4 regions of the Pseudoalteromonas sp. MMG033 genome follow, and region 4 is predicted to be linked to each of the others. Evidence: predicted binding sites of a transcription regulator. Region 4 holds the regulator's gene; each other region holds the start of a gene.
What was found. The regulator LexA, encoded in region 4, represses DNA repair genes until DNA is damaged. The targets are predictions, from matches to a motif close to TACTGTATNNNNATACAGTA.
Positions count from the first base shown of each region.

Region 1 (5,049 bases), 910 kb from region 4:
TCACTATTCAATATCGCTTTTTCAAGTCCCACTAGTGGCAAGAAAAAGCTATAATTTCGGTGTAAAACCTCAAAGTCGATGTCTAAACGCTCACTGGTCGCGGTATCCCAAGACAAAAATCTTTTAAAATCAGTTATTAAAATATAACGAATTTTATTCTTAGCTATAATTGGATCTACTATGACTTCATCTAAAACAGTATCAATATCTTGACCTTCATTTACCGGCAAGTAATACAGTTTATTTTTCAGTCCGACATGGCCTTCAATCTTAGCAACATTGCGGTTGCCACCTTGACGGATTTGAGTAATAGTAGCTTTGGGAAACTTAAATGCAGTTAGGAATCCGTAAATGAATTCACTGGGATCTGATGCTTGAACAATTTGCTCAAGCTGTTCAAAAATTCTGGCTTGATTGACAGCCATGGCACTTCCTTTTCCGAGGCACTGATAATTAGCTCTAGGATACCTTTTAAACCGAACTGAGTCATTGATTTAAAGGTAAAAATTTAATTAAAAATTATTTATGGAAGGGGAATTTACTTATTTCCAGCTATTACCTCTTAAGTTGCCTTTGCAAATCCAATGGAAGCTGATTCAATAACAAATCCAATGTTTCCTTAACGTTTCGACATTCCAACTCCTTAACAAGGGCTCGAAGCTCTTGAACATCATCGACTAAATCTGATCTTCATCTGGTAACGCTGTATGTTTGGATAAAGAAACTAAACTGTTTTCATTATACCCCTCAATCCACTCTAGAAATCTTCCCAAATGATTGCAAATTTTGTAACTTGCACTCTGACCAATCTCCTTTAAATTAAATTCCTCAACTTTTAGTTTTGTTTCATAATCAACTGTATTATGTTCATCAATTCTCAATTGAGAACGTTGAGTAAATCGAGCAAAAAGGCATGGCAAAAGTATAGGGTTACGACTATCGTCCAGATATATGTAGTGTCCATTAATTTTCTTATCATTATATCGATACATATATCTTTCAATCTAAAAGTTAAGGTCACAGCGAGTCTAATTCATAAGCACCACACTTACAAATTCTTCTAAAAAAGACTATTAAAAGTTTTTCACGCTGAGAGATACTTTGAAAATCAAAGATTAAATAAGAAAGCTTTTAAGCTTTAGCAAACAAAGTAAAATACGTGTAATTTTTTTGGGGGAAGATTAGCGTTTAAATATTACCAATCAAAAGAGATTTGTTCAGATGCCTCTTTGCACTCGGATAGACCAATGTGCACTCCGAGTAAACGAACAGATTTACCATTACCTCGAAGAAATGCCTCTCGGAGCAATTCGGATAAAATTTCAGGCTCTAATTGTTGAACGGTAAAATCTTTTGTTGTTTGATGAAAATCAGAAAATTTAATTTTCACACCAACTTTACTTATTCCTCTGTCGATTAAGTATTTAGAGGATCTCCGTTTGAGTTCTGGAACTAGTTCATCAAGCAACACTCTGTCTAATAACTCAACATCGCAATAGTCTTCGGGAAATGTCCTTTCTACTCCAACTGACTTTCTTATTCTGCTCACTACGACAGGCCTATTGTCTATACCACTACACCTCTCCCACAACAATTGACCTAGTTTTCCATACTTAATTGACAAGAATTCAAGGGTAGATGCTTTAACGTCCTTGCCAAACTTTAAATTATCTTTAAGCAATTTTTCATTCGTTACTTTTCCTACGCCAGGAATCTTTTTAAGCTCCATTGTGTCGATGAATGAGTCGACGTCATTGGGAGGAATTACATAAATACCATTAGGCTTGTTTATATCAGACGCAACCTTCGCCAAGTATTTAATTGGCGCGACACCTGCTGAAGCGGTTAGATTTAATTCGCAGTGAATAGTTCGACAAATGTCTTGCGCAATTAAAGTTGCTGAACCACCAAATAATTTACAATTGCTAACGTCTAAATAGGCTTCATCTAAACTCAAAGGCTCAATTAAATCTGTATAGCGCTCAAATATACCTCTAATTTGCTCACTAACCTGCTTATAAACGTCCATCCTACCAGGTAAAAGAATAAGGTCGGGACATTTTCTCAACGCTACACTTGTAGGCATTGCGCTTTTAATACCAAACTGTCTTGCCACATAGTTGCAAGTAGAAAGAACGCCTCTAGAGCCTCTACTTCCGCCAACCGCAACAGGTTTACCCATGAGTTCAGGATTGTCTCTGAGCTCAACAGAAACATAAAATGCGTCCATATCTACATGCACTATTTTTCGCATCACTCCGCATCCAAAAATTGAGATGTGCTACATACAATCTGAAAAAATAACTAATAATACTTTAGAAGTAGCACTTACAATAAATGCTAACTGGTAACACCCTAGAGTTTAAAATGCATCCATATCGATGTGAATTATTTTCTTCAAAATTAAAGCTCACACAAAGGGACTGTACAAATATACAGTCTCAATCCATCGATATCAAGACAAATCCAGACACGCAGAATGTACCTTACTAGGGTTCTGTGAATTGAGAACTTTCATTTTAGCTCTAGTCTTTAATAAATAATCAAAAATAAAATGTTCTGCACAACTAAATCAGGACACATTTCTTAAGAAACTGTGCTCATTTTCTACTGGAGATTGATCACCATTAACCGATAGCATTATCCTAACAAGCTTCAGTATCGCCCATACTCGCTCTGATACCGAAGGTGGCTAGCAGTTTACGGTAATGCTTACTGGTATATTGTGAGCCTCTACCTGAATGAAACACCAAACCTTTAGGTGGCTGACGTAAGTTATAAGCTTTCATCATAGCTTTGTTGACCAAGTAAGTCGTCATTCGCTTATCGATATGCCAGCCAACGATGCGACGTGAATATAAGTCCATCACAATGGCTAGGTACATCCAGCCTTCCCCTGTTCTTAAATATGTCACATCACCAGCCCAAACCTGATTTGGAGCAATAGGATTAAAGTTCTAATTCAATAGGTTATCTGCTACGCCATCACTATGTTTACGCTTGGTTGTGACTTTGTAAGCAACTCGCTGAGTAACAATTAAACCAAGCTTAGCCATTGACTTCTTAACATCATATTCGCTGACTTTAAAGCCCTCCTTGCATAACCGCTTCGTCAGCTTTCGATAACCCAAGCTATTTCTGCTTTGCCCGAAGGTGACCTTAGCTCTTCGATACATATGCCAATGCTCTGCTGTAATGATTTTTGCAGGTCGCTTCAGCCAAGCTTAATAGGCTGAGCGACTGACGTTCATTACTTTACAAAGCTTACTCACTGGAAATACTGAAGATAGCTTCTTAACGGTTTTAAACGTTACTTGGTTTCTTTTAGCAGGAGGGCGCTGGCCTTTTTTAAGATCTCCTTTTTCATCCTTAGTTCTTTATATTCCTCGCGTAGCCTTAACAGCTCTGCGCGTTCATCTGCACTTAAACTGGCTCCAGATTGCTCTGCTTCAAACTTAGCTTTCCAGTTATAACGTATTTTATCTGTGATACCTAAAGACGCTGCTGCTTTGGGTACGCTGTAACCTTGCTCGGTTACCAATGCCACAGCTTCTTGCTTAAATTCAGCTGTGTAATTTCTGTTTGTTCGTTTTGTCATTTAACACCTCAATAATTGGATTATATTCCATTATTAAGGTGTCTTGTTTAATTAAAGCAGTTCAATATGTCTCATGTTAAGGGAAGTAGACAACCCCAATAACGACAGCTCAAAAATTAGTTGAGATATTAAGATGTAGAAAAATACGAAAGGAGCAGGCTTATACTCACTATTATATAGGTCTCGTGAGTTTTTCATGAACAAGGCAGTATTTCTCTACATGTTTGAGAGGATATAGTCGTACACCTCTACACAATATGTCATAACGAGCACAATCTTTATGTTGGCAAAAGTAATGGCGCTAGAAGTGCCTTTATTTAGATTGCTTTAGGAAATCCGGAATACCACCTGGGCCAGACCCACTCAACTTAGTTTTTTCTTTAGGCCATTTACCATCACCACTCCGGCTGGCGTTAGCTGATACAGCAAACAATAACGCTGTAATTAGTACAACCGCATATTTCATGACTATTCCTTATAGGTAAGGTGGTTATGCAGGAAAAATTATAATTCCACCTGTGTTAGCGTGTGCTTGGCAAATACTCATAGTTAATAGAATTGTTGTAAATACGCTTTTTTTCATTAGAAGCTCCTTTACATAAACTTACTTAGGAATTGTGAGCCCCCAAATTTACAGCCGATGCTCTAACATCTAGTTTCTTGTGTTCAATGGTTTTTTTAATAACGCCAGCTCAAAAATTAGTTGAGATACTAAGATGTAGAAAAATACGAAAGGAGCAGGCTTGTACCCACTATTATATAGGTTTCGTGAGTTTTTCATGAACAAGGCAGTATTTCTCTACATGTTTGAGAGGGTACAGTCGTATACCTCTTACACAATATGTCATAACGAGTATAATCTTTATGTTGGCAAAAGTAATGGCGCTAGAAGCGCCTTTATTTAGATTGCTTTAGGGGATCCGGAATACCACCTGGGCCAGACCCACTCAACTTAGTTTTTTCTTTAAGCCATTTACCATCACCACTCCCGTTGGCGTTAGCTGATACAGCAAACGATAACGCCGTAATTAGTACAACCGCATATTTCATGACTATTCCTTATAGTTAAGGTGGTTATGCAGGAAAAATTATAATTCCACCTGTGTTAGCGTGTGCTTGGCAAATACTCATAGTTAATAGAATTGTTGTAAATACGCTTTTTTTCATTAGAGGCTCCTTTACATAAACTTACTTGGGGATTGTAAGCACCCAATTTTACAGCCGATACTCTAACATCTAGTTTCTTGTGTCCAATGGTTTTTTCAATAACGCCAGATACTAAGATGTAGAAAAATACGATAGGTGTAGATTTGTACGCGCTATTATGTAGGCTTTTACGAGCTTTTCAGGTCTGGTAGCACATTTCGAGGCTCCGCATGATCTGAATGGATGCGCATGATTTTGATTCTGTTAGCGCAAATGAGGCAGAATATGCACTTGCTAATGAAGTG
Region 1 covers NZ_CM170070.1:177,813-182,861, forward strand. Annotated here, with positions in the region: gene AC2CZC_RS00710 (class I SAM-dependent DNA methyltransferase) at 1-425, opposite strand, end outside; gene AC2CZC_RS00715 (hypothetical protein) at 678-992, opposite strand; gene dinB (DNA polymerase IV) at 1,196-2,254, opposite strand; partial or broken gene AC2CZC_RS00725 (IS3 family transposase) at 2,649-3,598, opposite strand; gene AC2CZC_RS00730 (hypothetical protein) at 3,912-4,064, opposite strand; gene AC2CZC_RS00735 (hypothetical protein) at 4,496-4,648, opposite strand.
Region 1: dinB (DNA polymerase IV) is a predicted target of LexA. The motif match lies at 2,422-2,441, and genes of this name have one in related genera.

Region 2 (5,049 bases), 1.7 Mb from region 4:
CTATGGTTGAGCTGTCCCCTACGTCACGAGAGTTGAAAAACCGTCTGCATGAATCTACTGAACGAATGAACTCGGAACCCGCCAATCTCAGCGACAGTGATAACGTCGCTTTACCGGATAACGACAAACAGCTAATTGCACTTGTACAAGGAATAAAAAAGCTTCGTCAACTTCTTCGTTCAGAGCACAGTAAAGGCAAAGTTGATACGCAAATCTTTGTTAAAGAAGACCGCCGCTTGGAAAAAATTCAGTTAAGAATTAATGTAGAAAGTCAAATCAAACGAGGGCTCTCTGCAAAAACAGCCAATATGGTTGGCTCTGCAAGACAGTACTTTGAAAAAGCTTATGCAACCATTATGGCAGTGACTTACAACGACGAATATGTAACAGAGAAAAAGAACCAATTAGAAGGTTATCTCAATGAGATCAGTACTGAACTCAAAGCGTCTAATGCCTCAGCAGTAAAGAAAAAAGCAGAGAAGGAAAAGGACGACTTGGACGTCCTTTTCGCACCGAAAAAGAAATGGTGATCAGCTTAGTGCAAATTTCACGATAAATAATATTGTCAGCACCCAGACACTAATAGATATTTCTTCTTTTTTATTGCACGCGAGCTTCACAGCGGTGTATGCAATAAAGCCTAAGGCAATACCATGCGCAATTGAAAAGGTGAGCGGAGTCATCAATAGTACAACGCTCACTGGAATTGCATCAGTCATATCATCCCAGTTCACCAACTTTAGATTTTGCAGCATTAACACAGATACGTACAGAATTGCGCCTGCCGTAGCGTAAGCTGGGACCATTTTAGCCAATGGCGCAAAAAACATCATTAGTAAGAAGCAGCAACCTACGACGACCGCAGTCAGGCCAGTGCGCCCACCGACAGACACCCCTGAGACAGATTCAATATAAGATGTTGTCGTTGATGTGCCCAAGAAAGAGCCTGCTACTGTGGCAGAACTGTCTGCAGACAAGGCACGGCCCAATCTGGGCATGTTGCCTTTATCATCAGCAATCCCCGCTTTTTGTGTCACAGCAACCAAGGTGCCACTCGTATCAAAGAGATCAACAAATAAAAATGCAAATACCACGCTTAGCATTGAAATTTCCAAAGCACCGGCAATATCTAACTGGCCAAATGTTGGCTCAATGCTTGGAGGAGCAGACACTATGCCTTGATACTCAACTAAACCGAGCCCCCAAGCAATTACTGTCACCAACAAGATGCTGATCAACACCCCACTTTTCCATTCTCTATACATCAATGCAGTGATCACAAACAAACTAAAAATCGCCAATAAAGGACCTGGACTGGTAATGTCACCTAACTGAACGAGCGTTGCTGGGCTTGCGACAATAATACCCGCATTTTTAAGCGCGATGAGTGCTAAGAATGCACCAATACCCGTAGCGATTGCTCGCTTTAGCACAACTGGAATTGCCTGTATAACCCACTCTCTGACTTTAAAAAGGCTTAATAGTAAAAATAGACACCCAGATAAGAACACTGCACCCAAAGCAGTCTGCCAGCTATGGCCCATACCAAGTACAACACCATAAGTAAAAAATGCGTTTAAGCCCATACCTGGCGCTAAAGCAAGCGGATAATTAGCAATAAACCCCATGATGAAACAACCAATTGCTGCAGCCAGGCAGGTAGCAACGAATGCCGCGCCGTGATCTATCCCGGCCTCAGCGAGCATTGCTGGATTAACAAATACAATATATACCATGGTGATAAACGTAGTGAGTCCCGCTACAACTTCTGTTTTTACGTCCGTGTGTAACGCCTTAAGCGAAAATAATTTTTCTAGCATGTCTTTGTATTTTAAATGGAAACGAGGTCGGCGATTTTACCACAAATCATCACCATAAACGGACAAATAAAGCAAAAATCAGCTACAATGAAGACTAAGTTGTAATAAGTGAAGTGAGTATGAAAAGCAATCAATCTACAAAAGCGCATGGTGGTGACCTAGAGCAACAATTACTCAATGTGCTCGAGTTTGTGACGCAAGAGCCCGATCCGAAACACAGCTGGCCAAAACAGCAGGATCCCGAGCAAGCTTACAAGAAAGGCCTTTATTACATCAAAGAAAAGCAATACCCGCTAGCCGCAAAGTGGATGAGGTTAGCAGCCATGTCTGGTGATAACAAAGCACAGTTTTATCTAGGCCTACTATTTATCAAAGGGCAAGGAGTACCAAAAAGTGCATTTCACGGCGTTGCTTGGTTGAGCCTTGCCCAAAGTCAAGGCAACATCGCGGCACAGAGCACATTGAATGAAGTTCGGCCACACCTAACTACTAAGCGCTACATTGATGCACAATGTTATGCCGCTACTTTGTTTGAGCAAATTCATCAGCAAATGCATTTTGGTTCAAATAATTAATTAGCAATCGAGTTTCGAACAATAAAAGTACAAAAAAACACCAAACAATACTTGATTAATACCACTGTATGAAATACTGTATATGCACTGTATAGATAATCAGTGGTCTAATCATGTTGCACATATCAGCAAATTTAAATACGTATTCAGAAAACGTTAATCACTATCAAAGTTTTAATGTCTTGGATGCAATTGACGAGCAAAGCACCAATGATATGCTCTTACAAATTTTATACCGTTGTAATTCAAAAGCAGGTTGGACTTTACTCATAGCACCAGACCATGTGCTTAATAAGTCTATGCTAGATAGCTATGACATAGATGCAAACAAGCTGCTGGTGCTTAAACAAAGGGATCTGATAAACTTAGAGCATACTCTGGATAGCGCTTTGTCCAATGGTAATTTTGCAGCGGTCATAACTTGGCCAGGGATTTTATCACATAAGCAAATTGAGCATAGAAGTCTTAGTAAATCTAAAACGACACTATATTGCTTTAAAAATTCAGCTAAATTGCCATTATCAAAGTTTGCACACTAATTATGTAGGTCACTTATGTGTTTTTGTGGTAACACACAAACTTTTGAGCAATGTTGTCAGCCATTTATTACTGGGGCAGCAGCCCCCAAAACAGCTGAGCAATTGATGCGCTCTCGCTTCAGTGCGTACTGCACACACGCTGGGGAGTATATTTTAAAAACATATGCTTCCAAAACGCGCACCGAACATACCGTTGATGACATTTTATTATTTGCCAAACAAGTTGATTTCGTTCGCTTAGATGTCATTCAAACAGATCAAGATGAGCAGTATCAATATGTTGAATTTAAAGCAGCATATATCGAGGGAGGTGTATTGAACGCACTACATGAACGCTCAAGGTTTATTCAAGAAAATGGCGCTTGGTTATATCTTGATGGCGAACTATATCCAGCCGATAGTAAAAAAGTAAGCCGTAACGATCCTTGTCCGTGCTTAAGTGGGAAAAAGTTTAAAAAGTGTCACGGCTAATCATAATACGCTTACGCTTCCTGTGGCTTAGTCAAAAGACTAATGCCACACAAAATACGACTATGCATCCAACTTCAATTACTTGTTAAACAGCAACATTTAACTGAGACTGCATCTCTCCACTTGCGATCTGATCATAAAAAGCAGCGGCATCCATTTCTTTTTCTTGCACATCAATTTCTGGGTTTTTCTGACGATATAATTTTGCTCTGACAGCTGGTTCTAAATTTTCAATAACATTTAGAGGTATGTGTGCTTTATCATCGCGAATATGAAAAGGCTCAGGATCTAAGCATTCGTTTAATTTTATATCTTCGAGACCACCATCTTTTACGAAATAGCGATTGTACTGGCCGATTGAAAAATCAAATTCATCTGGCGCTAATGGCTGTTTGGGACCGACTTGTAGTTCTTTGCGAAGTGCTTCTTCAGATTTATCTGATTCATCTAATGCACTGCGCGGTAAATCAAATTGACTAAAATCCAATGCATCTTGAGAAAGTGCGCTTAGCAAAAGTGCAAAGTCACCTCTTCTTGATTCATGAACACTCAAACTCAATGCATTACCTAATTGAGCTTCCTTGAGTAACAATTGTTCTATCTGCATGGATTTTCGCCAAAAAATATTAATTCTGAAAATTTATCGGCATTTTTTAAAAAAACTTTAGGACATTTCTTTACTTCGTCAAAAACTTTGTTATTATCAGCGCCGTTGTTGAGGAGGGGTTCCCGAGCGGCCAAAGGGATCAGACTGTAAATCTGACGGCTCAGCCTTCGCTGGTTCGAATCCAGCTCCCTCCACCATCAACGACAACAAAGTACAATTGGAGGGGTTCCCGAGCGGCCAAAGGGATCAGACTGTAAATCTGACGGCTCAGCCTTCGCTGGTTCGAATCCAGCTCCCTCCACCACTTTGTACTTGAAAAATCTGTTATGGAGGGGTTCCCGAGCGGCCAAAGGGATCAGACTGTAAATCTGACGGCTCAGCCTTCGCTGGTTCGAATCCAGCTCCCTCCACCACTTCCTTTTATCTCTTTATTTCCATCTATAATTTCTCTTCATTTTATTGAATGTGATGCATCTCGTTTTTTAAATAGTTTTTTGCTTTTTCAAACTCAGGGTAAAAACGCGCTACTATTTGCCAAAACGCATGGTTGTGTGCCATCACATGATAATGTGCTAATTCATGCACTATAACATAATCGATCACCCATTTTGGCGCGCCAAGCAAAGCACTATTAAAAGCCAGAACACCTTTACTTGATAAACTCCCCCAACGACGTTTATAAAAACGTACTTTAAGTACCTTGTATTTTGAGCCCATGCAGGTTTGGAAATAAGGTAAACGCCCTTGTAGGTAGTTCGTCAACTCAACTTGAAAGAGCTGGTTAAGCTCATCAATGTGACTCTCTTTGCTCCCTTTGCTAAATGCTGTCAAATAAATGCATTGATTCATGTGGTCAATAAAGCGAGACTCTGAATCAAAAATCAATTTGTAAGACTCACCATAGACATTAACAGACTTTAACGGTTCAAGGCCCAGCTCTCTTTTTTTAGCGACTATATCTAGTTTTTTCTCAACCCACTCCTGTTTTGTATCTAACCATGCATTTAGCCAATTGTGACAAATACCGTAAGGGGCAT
Region 2 covers NZ_CM170070.1:2,782,322-2,787,370, reverse strand. Annotated here, with positions in the region: gene AC2CZC_RS12215 (hypothetical protein) at 1-530, shown strand, start outside; gene AC2CZC_RS12210 (NCS2 family permease) at 531-1,820, opposite strand; gene AC2CZC_RS12205 (tetratricopeptide repeat protein) at 1,940-2,395, shown strand; gene AC2CZC_RS12200 (SulA-like leucine-rich domain-containing protein) at 2,509-2,934, shown strand; gene AC2CZC_RS12195 (YchJ family protein) at 2,950-3,405, shown strand; gene AC2CZC_RS12190 (VC2046/SO_2500 family protein) at 3,491-4,012, opposite strand; tRNA gene AC2CZC_RS12185 (tRNA-Tyr) at 4,125-4,209, shown strand; tRNA gene AC2CZC_RS12180 (tRNA-Tyr) at 4,232-4,316, shown strand; tRNA gene AC2CZC_RS12175 (tRNA-Tyr) at 4,341-4,425, shown strand; gene AC2CZC_RS12170 (M48 family metallopeptidase) at 4,469-5,049, opposite strand, start outside.
Region 2: AC2CZC_RS12200 (SulA-like leucine-rich domain-containing protein) is a predicted target of LexA. The motif match lies at 2,481-2,500, and genes of this name have one in related genera.

Region 3 (5,049 bases), 1.9 Mb from region 4:
AATGGTGGGTATTCTCCAGTCGCAATGTTTATACTGTTTTCTGCAAAGGCATGCCAACAACTGAACAAGATTAAAAAAAGATACTTTCTCATTTTATTTGGAACAAAAAACAACCAGTTAATATCTATGCAAGTTTAGCTCATAAATATGGAGAAACATGTGATGTATCAGCCTGTATTTTCACCATTATTTTTATTTTTGATTGCTTGGCTGTGAAAAGTAATGATAGTGGGCCTGTGAGTGAAATAGGTAAACTTTATATTTTTCATTTAGTTATGTTGGTTTTATATATTAGGAAGCAGTATTGTTGTATTTACTTAGCGTTGCATAGAGCACAGCATTGCACCGTTATATATTTTGATTAAATTTGAGAAGCAAAAAAAGTTAACCACAGCCTATTAACAAAAACTGTGGATAGAAAATGCTGTTTTGGTGCGATGGCTTTTTTGCGTTAAGTTCTCCTAAAGTAAGGTGACTCAATTTGAACACTGTTCTTAAATTGGTGTCATTGACATTTTATCAAGGGAATATCAGACCAGCGCGTGGTGTAATAAGGCGATAAAAACGCGCGGCGCATGTGCCAAGCGTTAGATTGTAATTGTGCGCCAGTGCGTGCTGTGTGATTGCCAAATCTGGTATTGATTTCATCTAGGCATTTCATCAGAGCTGGGCTATCTTGAGATTGACTGAATAAGTCAGTTTGTAAAAATGTGTCGTCTTCAAGCTCAATCGCACCAACTCCTGCTTTGTAATATTTGACGCCAGATTTGAATAGTTGATGAAAAATGTCGCTAACAGCATGTGTAAATACTCTAACATCACTCGAAGCGACGGGGAGCTTCTGAATAAAAGACTTTTTGTAATAGCTGTCTTCAAACGGTGAGCTATGTGCAAAAATCACAATATTTTTTGCCAATGAATTTTGCTTTCTGAGCTTTTTACTGACAATGGCACAGTGGGTTGCGAGTGCGGCTTTAAGTGCTTTTGGATCTGTGATGCGCTCGCCAAAGCTACGTGTGCTGTATATCTCTTTTTTTCTTTGTGTGATCTCATGCCAAGACAGGCAAGCTTCGCCATTGAGCTCAGATACTGTGCGTTCTAAAACCACACTAAACTGTTTTCGCATCAAACGCGGGTTTTGATTGGCTAAGTCTAAGGCGCTATAGATGCCTTGTTGATTGAGCTGTTTGGTCAGGCGTTTGCCAATGCCCCAGACATCCTCCACGTTTAAATTCGCCAGTATTTGCCTGCGGCTTTGTTGATTATCTATTACCGCAACACCCGTCGCATTTTTAAATTTTTTAGCGGCGTGATTTGCCGCTTTTGCAAGTGTTGGAGTTGGGCCAAACCCCACGCCAACCGGCAGCTTGGTGGAGCGCCACACGCTGCGCCTGATAACATGTCCGTATTGTTCCCAAGAGTTAACAAGGTCGCTAAACCCCTCGAATTTTAAAAATGACTCATCGATAGAGTAGATATGATGATTATCACTGAATTGATTAATCACCTTCATCATCTTGTCTGACAGATCTGCATACAGCTCATAATTGGAAGAGCGAATAATGACATTGTGCTCAGCCAAAACCGACTTCAGTTTAAAGTAGGGCTGAAACTTGGGAATATTTAAACGCTTAGCCTCGGGCGAAGCTGCCACAATACAGCCATCGTTATTTGATAACACCACAACAGGCTTATTGCGAATACTCGGATCAAAGACTTTCTCCGCAGAGGCATAAAATGAGGTGGCATCGACTAGCGCATACATCTGGTCAAGCCCGGGTTTGTGCGATGCATACGTATTGAACCTGTGACCACGCCCTCTAGTTGGAATTGATCACATTCACTGATCTTGACTGGCGCATAAAGGGTGGATGCTGAGCGCAGCACTCTATTGTGCAAGTCGAGCAGCTTACAGACAAATTCATTATTAAAATTTGCAACAATGACATCATTTTGCTGAGGAGAAACAGCGCGATCAACCAATAACAAATCACCATCAAAGATCCCAACACCTTGCATAGAGTCGCCAGATGCGAGCCCGATAAACGTGGCGTTGGGGTGATTGACTAAGAGTTGATCTAACGATAAACCAAGTTCTTTATATTCTGCCGCTGGTGATTCAAACCCAGTGATACCTGCTTGGGCTTTGATGGGGATTACTTTCATACGTTACCTATACTGTTTATATATACAGTATAGTGTGAGGCCTGCGTGTCGTGCAAGTAGCACAGTCATCAAGTGTCTAAAAAATTGATAAAAGCTAAGAAGCTGTGCACCTTGAATCGACTTATCTGATGCTGCCAATCTGCTATTTAAGTTATTAATATTAACAAGTTGAGTGTTTTTACATGAACTGATACGCAGTTTTGAGGGCGTGATTTGGGGCTCGTATTATTTAATCTTAATATCTTTTGTGGGTATTTATTTGACCATTACATATGTTTTGGTTACATTTTTTTAACTTTAAATTGTGTTTGAACAGTCGGAAAGCGAAAAATATGTGCGCCTTGCACACGTTTTGAGTTTTTACGGTCAGTGCCATCCATAAATAGGTTGTCTAGGTTGTCAGCTACAGCCACACAGCTATCGGATAACTGGAATTTGAATAGTGTCAAAAAGGAATATGAATATGCCTGCTAACTTAACCGATTTGCTTGCCAATAGAGGTGACTTAACGAGAGCTGAGCTTGATAAGTTTGTTCTATCGCAGTGGCAACTGGGCAATCACTTTTTGCGCGTGCCCACACATGTTTTGCCTAACCACAATGAGTTTGAGTCAGTTGCATGGGAAAAAATAGATTGCATGTTGACTAAAATTGTCATGCAAAAAGCAGATGGTTTGTCATTTGGATTTGATATGTTTCCGCCAAAGTCAGCGGCCAAAGGTGATGTGCATGTACATCCTTTAAGTAGTCGACTTATTTCTGTTTTGGAAGGTTTTGGTACCGCTATTGTGAAAACATGCAAAGGAAAAATGGCGAAAAAAGAAGTAGGTCCGGGAGATGTGATTTTATTCCCTCATGCGACGCCCCATTGCTTTTGGGGTGCTGAAGACGAGCCTATGGTGGTCGAAGTGTTGCTGGGTCCTTATGTGCCATTCGAGCATCCATTACATACGGTTTGTCCAAAAAATGCGAAAAAAATAGCTGAGGCATACCCTGAATTGTTTGTGCCCTGCGAAGTGAATGAACTTGAACTGGTTGCCTCTAAAGTCATTGCGTTGCAAAACCAAGGCGTATTGGAGTTAGATGAGCATCAAGTGATGGAGTGGGGCGATGAGTATATTTGTAACTTGGGTGAGATAGAAGTCGAGTGATTGCTTCGATTGAGTTAGCGCACACGTTGGGTACTCAACTCGACATTCTATATTGAGTTAGCTTTTGTATTTTATCGAGCAGCCATAAGGCTTTGTTACTTTTTGTGTAACAGGCTTACCCGCCAGCAAGTTGTTTAAGCCTGCTGTGACATAGTTGGTTGCTTTTGCAATATCTGCGGGGTTGGCTGATTTAATACTGTCGATTGCACCAGCGTAACTTAACTTACCTTGTGGGTTTATGATGTACATATGTGGGGTGGTTTTTGCTTTATATAATCGCCCGACTTGTCCATCTTCATCAAACAATACGTGTGACGGCGCTGCACTGCGCTTTTGGGTTAGTTCATTGGCTTTTTGTGCGCTAACATGACCTTGCTTTCCCTCTGCTGAGGAAATAATGGAAAGCCACACGACGTCCTTTTGCGTGTATTGACGCTGCAAAGATTGCATGTTGTCACTACCATAGTGTTTCACGACATATGGGCACAAATGATTTGTCCACTCAAGTACCACATACTTGCCCTTAAAGTCAGACAGGCTAACGGTTTTGCCAAATGAGTCCTGTAGTTTAAAATCAGGGGCGTTTGTGTCTACTTTCGCTGCAGCGATACTGAGCAATGGTGCCAATAGCATAGACAGCATGAGCCATTTAGTTAGACGTTGCATGATTAATCTCCTTCTTTGCTTGTTGAATAGCATTTATAACGATGTCAGGTGTCAAAACCTGCGGTAAAACTTGCTTACTGTGGTTACCTGCATACACAACGTATAAAGGCACACCAGAGCGTTGATACTGTTCTAAGTACTCGTAAATTGCTTGGTTTTTGTTGGTCCAATCACCCTCTAAATAGTCGACTTTGCTGTCTTCAAATAAGGCTTGTAGGTCAGCATTGTTCAAAGCCACTTGCTCGTTTACTTTACAAGTAATGCACCAATCTGCGGTCATATTCACCAACACCACGTGATTGTTATTACGTAGTTCGGTGAGTTTTTGTGCACTAAAGTGATTGTTTTTTTGCTCGCTGACTACTTTGCTTGCTTGTGCGCCTTTGACACTGCAAAACGTTGCAAACGTTATTGCAAGCAATAGACTCATCACACAATAGGCCCGATTGACTTTTGCGGACAACCAAATAAAAAATGTAAACCCTAATAGTCCTGATAACAACCACAGCTGACCAAAACTGCTGGTCTGAGACAGAAATACCCAAGCAAGCCAGACAACAGTTGCCAGCATGGGAAAGCCAAGAAAATGCTTAAATGTTTGCATCCAAGCCCCTGGTTTTGGGAGCAATTTAGCAAAACGAGTCGACAACGAAAGTAGCGTCATAGGCAGTGCAAACCCGACAGCGAGTGCGGTAAAAATAGCGAGGGTATCTAACATTGGACTTATCATGGCTACACCGAGCGCTGTAGCCATAAATGGCGCGGTGCAGGGAGAGGCGACAATGACAGCCAGTACACCGGTGAAAAATTGCTGAGTAAAGGTACTTTCGCCCGTTAACGATTGCCCCACGCCTGCCAGATTGATGCCTTTTGGGAGTAAATCCCACAACATCATGGCAATAAAGGTGAATAAAAACGCCAGCCCAGCAATAAGCAATGGCTCTTGCAGATGGAAGCCCCAGCCAACAGCGCTCCCAGCCTCTTTTAATACCAGAATGATGCTCGCAAATAACCAAAAGCTGACTAAAACACCGATAGGATATCCCCAGTGATTTGCCTTTTGTGAC
Region 3 covers NZ_CM170070.1:2,994,445-2,999,493, forward strand. Annotated here, with positions in the region: gene AC2CZC_RS13180 (substrate-binding periplasmic protein) at 1-92, opposite strand, end outside; gene AC2CZC_RS13185 (Y-family DNA polymerase) at 506-1,765, opposite strand; gene AC2CZC_RS13190 (LexA family protein) at 1,753-2,166, opposite strand; gene AC2CZC_RS13195 (cupin domain-containing protein) at 2,630-3,316, shown strand; gene AC2CZC_RS13200 (thioredoxin family protein) at 3,374-3,982, opposite strand; gene AC2CZC_RS13205 (protein-disulfide reductase DsbD family protein) at 3,966-5,049, opposite strand, start outside.
Region 3: AC2CZC_RS13190 (LexA family protein) is a predicted target of LexA. The motif match lies at 2,177-2,196, and genes of this name have one in related genera.

Region 4 (5,049 bases):
TTAAGCTCTCAGGCACATTGACCTTAAGCGTTACATGCTTGATATCTTGCAGTGTTGCGACAACTTGCTTGGCTTGTACCTCTTCAAAACGCTCTATGTAAGTGCGTGCCACAACACCCGAAAATGATGCTTTTAAGCTTGTGTAAGACAAGTTGTTTTTTGCATTCGCCAATTTACTTTTTGCACTAGTAAAGTGGGACTGTAGTTGGTCATAGTCAGATTGCGAAATCGTACCGGATTTAATAAGTTGTTTAGCACGCCTAAAATCCGCCTGTGCTTTATTATAATTAGCCTGCGCTTCATCTAAAGAAAGTTTGTATTCTGTTGCGTCTAACTTAGCAATAACATCACCAAGCTGAATTTCTTGCCCCTGCTTTACCAGCAACTCTGTAACTTCACCCGGTACTTTAAATGATAGATCCGCAGAAGAAGCTGCATCGACTACCGCAGGGAATTCCACCAAAGGGCCATCGACTTGTGAAGAAAGCAATAATGTCCTCACTGGACGAAGCTGCTCTGATTGCTCTTGCTCTGATTTTTGCTCTGAACAACCAATTAATGCCAAACAAAATATTGCCATAACACCTAGCTGCTTGCCTTTTATTATCTTCATAAAAGCTCCTTTAGTTTTACTGAACATTACGATGTTGAGTCATCGCAGTAACAAAATTACCTATCCAAACATCGAGTACGGCCTTAACCGTTTCAACATTCTCAGTACCATCAGTCTTCAGTACCGAATCCAATTCTTTATGTGCAGTCATCATCACCACTGGGGCCTTTCGACTCCCTAAATAAAACGCTGACTCAAGTGACACATGTGTTAAAGCCTCGGTTTGCTCTGTCGCAGCCAAGTAAGCTGTTTTGCCCGCGTTATACACTAACCTGATAGGCACAAAGTCTCTCACCTGTAATGAAATGGGTTTAAATTGCACATCTGTAAAAGCGCCTTCAATTGTCAATACAGTGTCATCTACACCTTCGGGTTTTGCTGTTACAACTTTATAGTAAGGGCTCAATTTGATTTGCATTTGCGACTGCATGTAATGACTTAGCTTAGCAACATGCTGAGGATTAATGTTTAAAAACTCAGATTCAGAAGCGTTAATCCACACTTCAAACTGAGGAATATAGAGCACTTCGATTTTACTTAACACTTCTCTATTGAATGTGTTATCAACGAATAAGTTGGTGTCTTCATAGTCATCAGAGGGGAGTAATACATCATAATTGGGTAAAAAGCCTGACCGTGTATTGTTTGAGCTCGAAGCACAGGCGGATAACATACATACCAAAGCCACAATCAATACTACTTTAAACCAAGTCATAAGCTGCTCCATATTCAATTCATTTCCAGTGGTTTTAACACAATCACAAGCAAGCCTCTGATCTCTTTTGAAATCAAATGTAACCTGTGAATACAAATAAATTTAAGTTCTTAAATTAAGACGAATAGCTCAGACTGCGAATCATGGATTTAGTGCAAAATAATTTTTATTTTTGCTTAACAAGCACGTATTCCAAAGCTGATGTTATATTTATGTAACGTAAGTATATGATATGGAAGTATAGTTTAAAAGGGGTCTTTTAATTTATAAAAATGGTTTTGGTGAGATAAGCTGAAATATAATATCTCAGCTTATCAGGCAATCAGCAAAACGTTACAAGTTGCCGCGGATCACACCAACAGCGAGACCTTCAATATTGAAAACCTCTTGCTCTAGGTCAACTTCAATCGGTGAGAAATCTTCATTCTCAGCATGTAAGAATACTTTTTTACCGACTTTTTCAAAACGCTTAACGGTGACGTCTTCCTCAACACGAGCAACAACAACTTGCCCATTATTGGCAACTTGAGTTCTATGAACAGCAAGCAAGTCACCATCCATTATGCCGATATTTTTCATACTCATACCATTAACCCGAAGTAAGTAATCAGCAGGTGGTTGGAACATCCCTGGATCTACTTGGCAGTGATTCTCTATGTGCTCTTGCGCCAAAATAGGCTCACCAGCTGCTACGCGACCTACAAGAGGTAACCCCAGCTGCTCTGGTTCATCCGCTTCCACCAATCGGATACCGCGGCTTGCGCCAGGCACCATTTCAATGACTCCTTTTTTAGCAAGCGCTTTCAAATGTTCTTCAGCAGCATTGGCACTGCGAAAACCAAGAGAATCTGCAATTTCCGCACGAGTCGGTGGCATACCTGTGTCTTTGATAAAAACTTTGATCAGCTCGAATACTTGTTCTTGTCGTTTTGTTAAAGGTCGCATATAACTGGTTTTCCATACAGTGCATTTACTGTGAGTATATACAGTTAAAATTAAATCGCAATGCTAAACCTCTAATACTTGACTGATTCACTAGAACTATTTGGAACAAGGCAGCAACATTAAGAGGGCATCACTTGATCACAGCAAATCATGTTACTCACAATTTTTTCGATTCATTAATAATAAGGCTAAGATAAAAACCTAAATCTGAAGCCACGTAGGACAACAAAAATCTCTAAGCATTTAATGATAATTGATGATCCCATCTAGTACTGAGGCCCTCAAACTTATCTATTAAGTATACAAAACCTCTATAATTTTGACTGAGTAAAGAATAAAAACCAGACTCTAATAAAAACAGAAAAGTGATTAATATCTAAAGTTGAAAACCAACTTTGTTGCAAAATATAAAATAAGTAGGGATTAAGAATTTAAATCGCACTTTATTTATATGAAAAGATAATAATGAAATTTAGAACAGCATTAATATAATAAAAAGTAGTAATAAGATGAGTGTTTAAAAGAATAATAAATTACGTAATAGAGCTACAATTATGTAGCTCATTAAATACAGACTTTAGCAAGCTGAAGTCGTATAAGTACCTGGGCAAGTTCTAGTACCAGTGCACTCCCAAGTCTTGAAGAAGCCGCCTGCAACCTGTGGAGTCATCTCAGCTGGTACGCTAGCTTTATCATGACTAATAAGTTTGATGTTTTTCTTTTTGAGTTTTAATAACATTTTTATATCTCCTTGTTGACACAAATAAACCTAACAGTATTTATTTCTCATTTCAACAAAAATAAATAAATTATTATAGCGCATAATAACTTCTATAAAATCAATATAACCAAACGAAATTAAAAAACGAAAAACATAAAAATATCGTGTTCTTAAAAAGGTAACCAACCTTTAAAAAATATATAAAGAGTATAAATTTATTAAATGTTTTTAGTCTCTCTGAAGCAGATTTCTAAAGTTTAAAAAGGCTCAGGTTGTGACTACATTACATAAGGTAGATACTGTGTAACGACCTAAGCGAAGACTACTTTGTGCCATGCACTTGCACCACACGAGCTTAACGAGCACTAATCTAAGATGTCTCACCATTTGCTAAAAGACACAATAGACTTATCACCAACGCTTACTGTCATTAATGTTTTGCATCTTGTAAGTTGGATGAGCGAAATAATAAATCTATATGTTCAACAAGAAGTTATATTTCGTCGAAAGTAATAGCCATTCTTTGCAAACAATTGCGCTGCGATTCACCAACCTTTGAGCAAAATGAAAGTTTATGATACAACGCGAAACATTGGCATTCTTTTCACGCAAGGTGATTAACGTGCAAAATGTAACGACAGCGAGCGAAGCGAGTACGTTCAATTTGCGCAAGGTGAATATCGTACGAAAGGTTAATGACACAGCGCGAAGCGCTGGCATTCTTTTCGCGCAAGGTGAAATGAGCCGTTTTAGCTGTTGCTGAGGAAATCTTGAGCTTGCCTTGTCGGCGGTGAAGGATATTCCCTTCACCTTGCGCTAATTCGTCTCTTTATCAATGTGCATGACCTCTACAACTTTCGAGACGATTTAGCACGAAAAAACCCGCTGCATTTCTGCAACGGGTTTGACGTACATAGATGTACTAATGTCGAATGGATGAATTAAGTGCAAAGTACAGTGACAAAGAGCGAAGCGAGTACATTTACTTTGCGCAAGGTGAATTGAGTCATTTTAACAGCAGCGGGGTTATTTAATTGGCCCCTTGGTGCGCTACGCAGTAGAATGTCCTACTTTCACATGGGCGAAATGAGAGCGAAGCGAAGCTTCGCAGTTATCGTGTAAAGGGCTAATGACAGAGAACGAAGTGAGTTCATTCTCTTTGCGCAAGGTGAAATAAGCTATTTTAAACAGCGCCGATTGAAGTATTGGCGCGATGGAACCCAGCTTCAGGGATAAATAGACAACGCAGAACTATCTACAAAGAAATAACGTAATGCACTAAAACATATAACCGTGAGATGAGCTAGTTTTACCACTACCAAGGGACTTAAACGCAAAAAACCCGCTGCATTTCTGCAACGGGTTTCTTTTATTTGGTGCTTGGCAATGTCCTACTTTCACATGGGAAAGACTCGCCGTCCGCCCCACACACTATCATCGGTCGGGGCCGACCCTTCGGCTATTTCGTTTCACTACTGAGTTCGGCATGGGCGGGGCTGGCCTTCCAGTCAGGTGGTTCCAAAATGTTAAGCTATAAACGAAAAAAGCCCGACTCTTTCGAATCGGGCTTTCTTTTATTTGGCGCTTGGCAATGTCCTACTTTCACATGGGAAACCCCACACTATCATCGGCGCTATTTCGTTTCACTACTGAGTTCGGCATGGAGTCAGGTGGTTCCAAAATGCTATGGTTACCAAGCAAATTCTGTAAAATCTGGAAAACTAAATTAAATTCTTATCGTCTACTTTCTATTCTTAACTTCTAACAAGTCAAACCACTTTGGCGTTGTATGGTTAAGCCTCACGGGTAATTAGTACGAGTTAGCTCAATGCCTCACAGCACTTCCACATCTCGCCTATCAACGTTGTAGTCTTCAACGGCCCTTCAGTTAACTTAAAGTTAAAGTGAGAACTCATCTCGAGGCTCGCTTCCCGCTTAGATGCTTTCAGCGGTTATCGATTCCGAACGTAGCTACCGGGCAATGCTATTGGCATAACAACCCGAACACCAGCGGTTCGTCCACTCCGGTCCTCTCGTACTAGGAGCAGCCCCTCT
Region 4 covers NZ_CM170070.1:1,088,767-1,093,815, forward strand. Annotated here, with positions in the region: gene AC2CZC_RS04980 (efflux RND transporter periplasmic adaptor subunit) at 1-613, opposite strand, end outside; gene AC2CZC_RS04985 (DUF3313 family protein) at 630-1,328, opposite strand; gene lexA (transcriptional repressor LexA) at 1,662-2,273, opposite strand; gene AC2CZC_RS04995 (hypothetical protein) at 2,851-3,012, opposite strand; gene AC2CZC_RS05000 (hypothetical protein) at 3,569-3,757, shown strand; rRNA gene rrf (5S ribosomal RNA) at 4,578-4,692, opposite strand; rRNA gene AC2CZC_RS05010 (23S ribosomal RNA) at 4,784-5,049, opposite strand, start outside.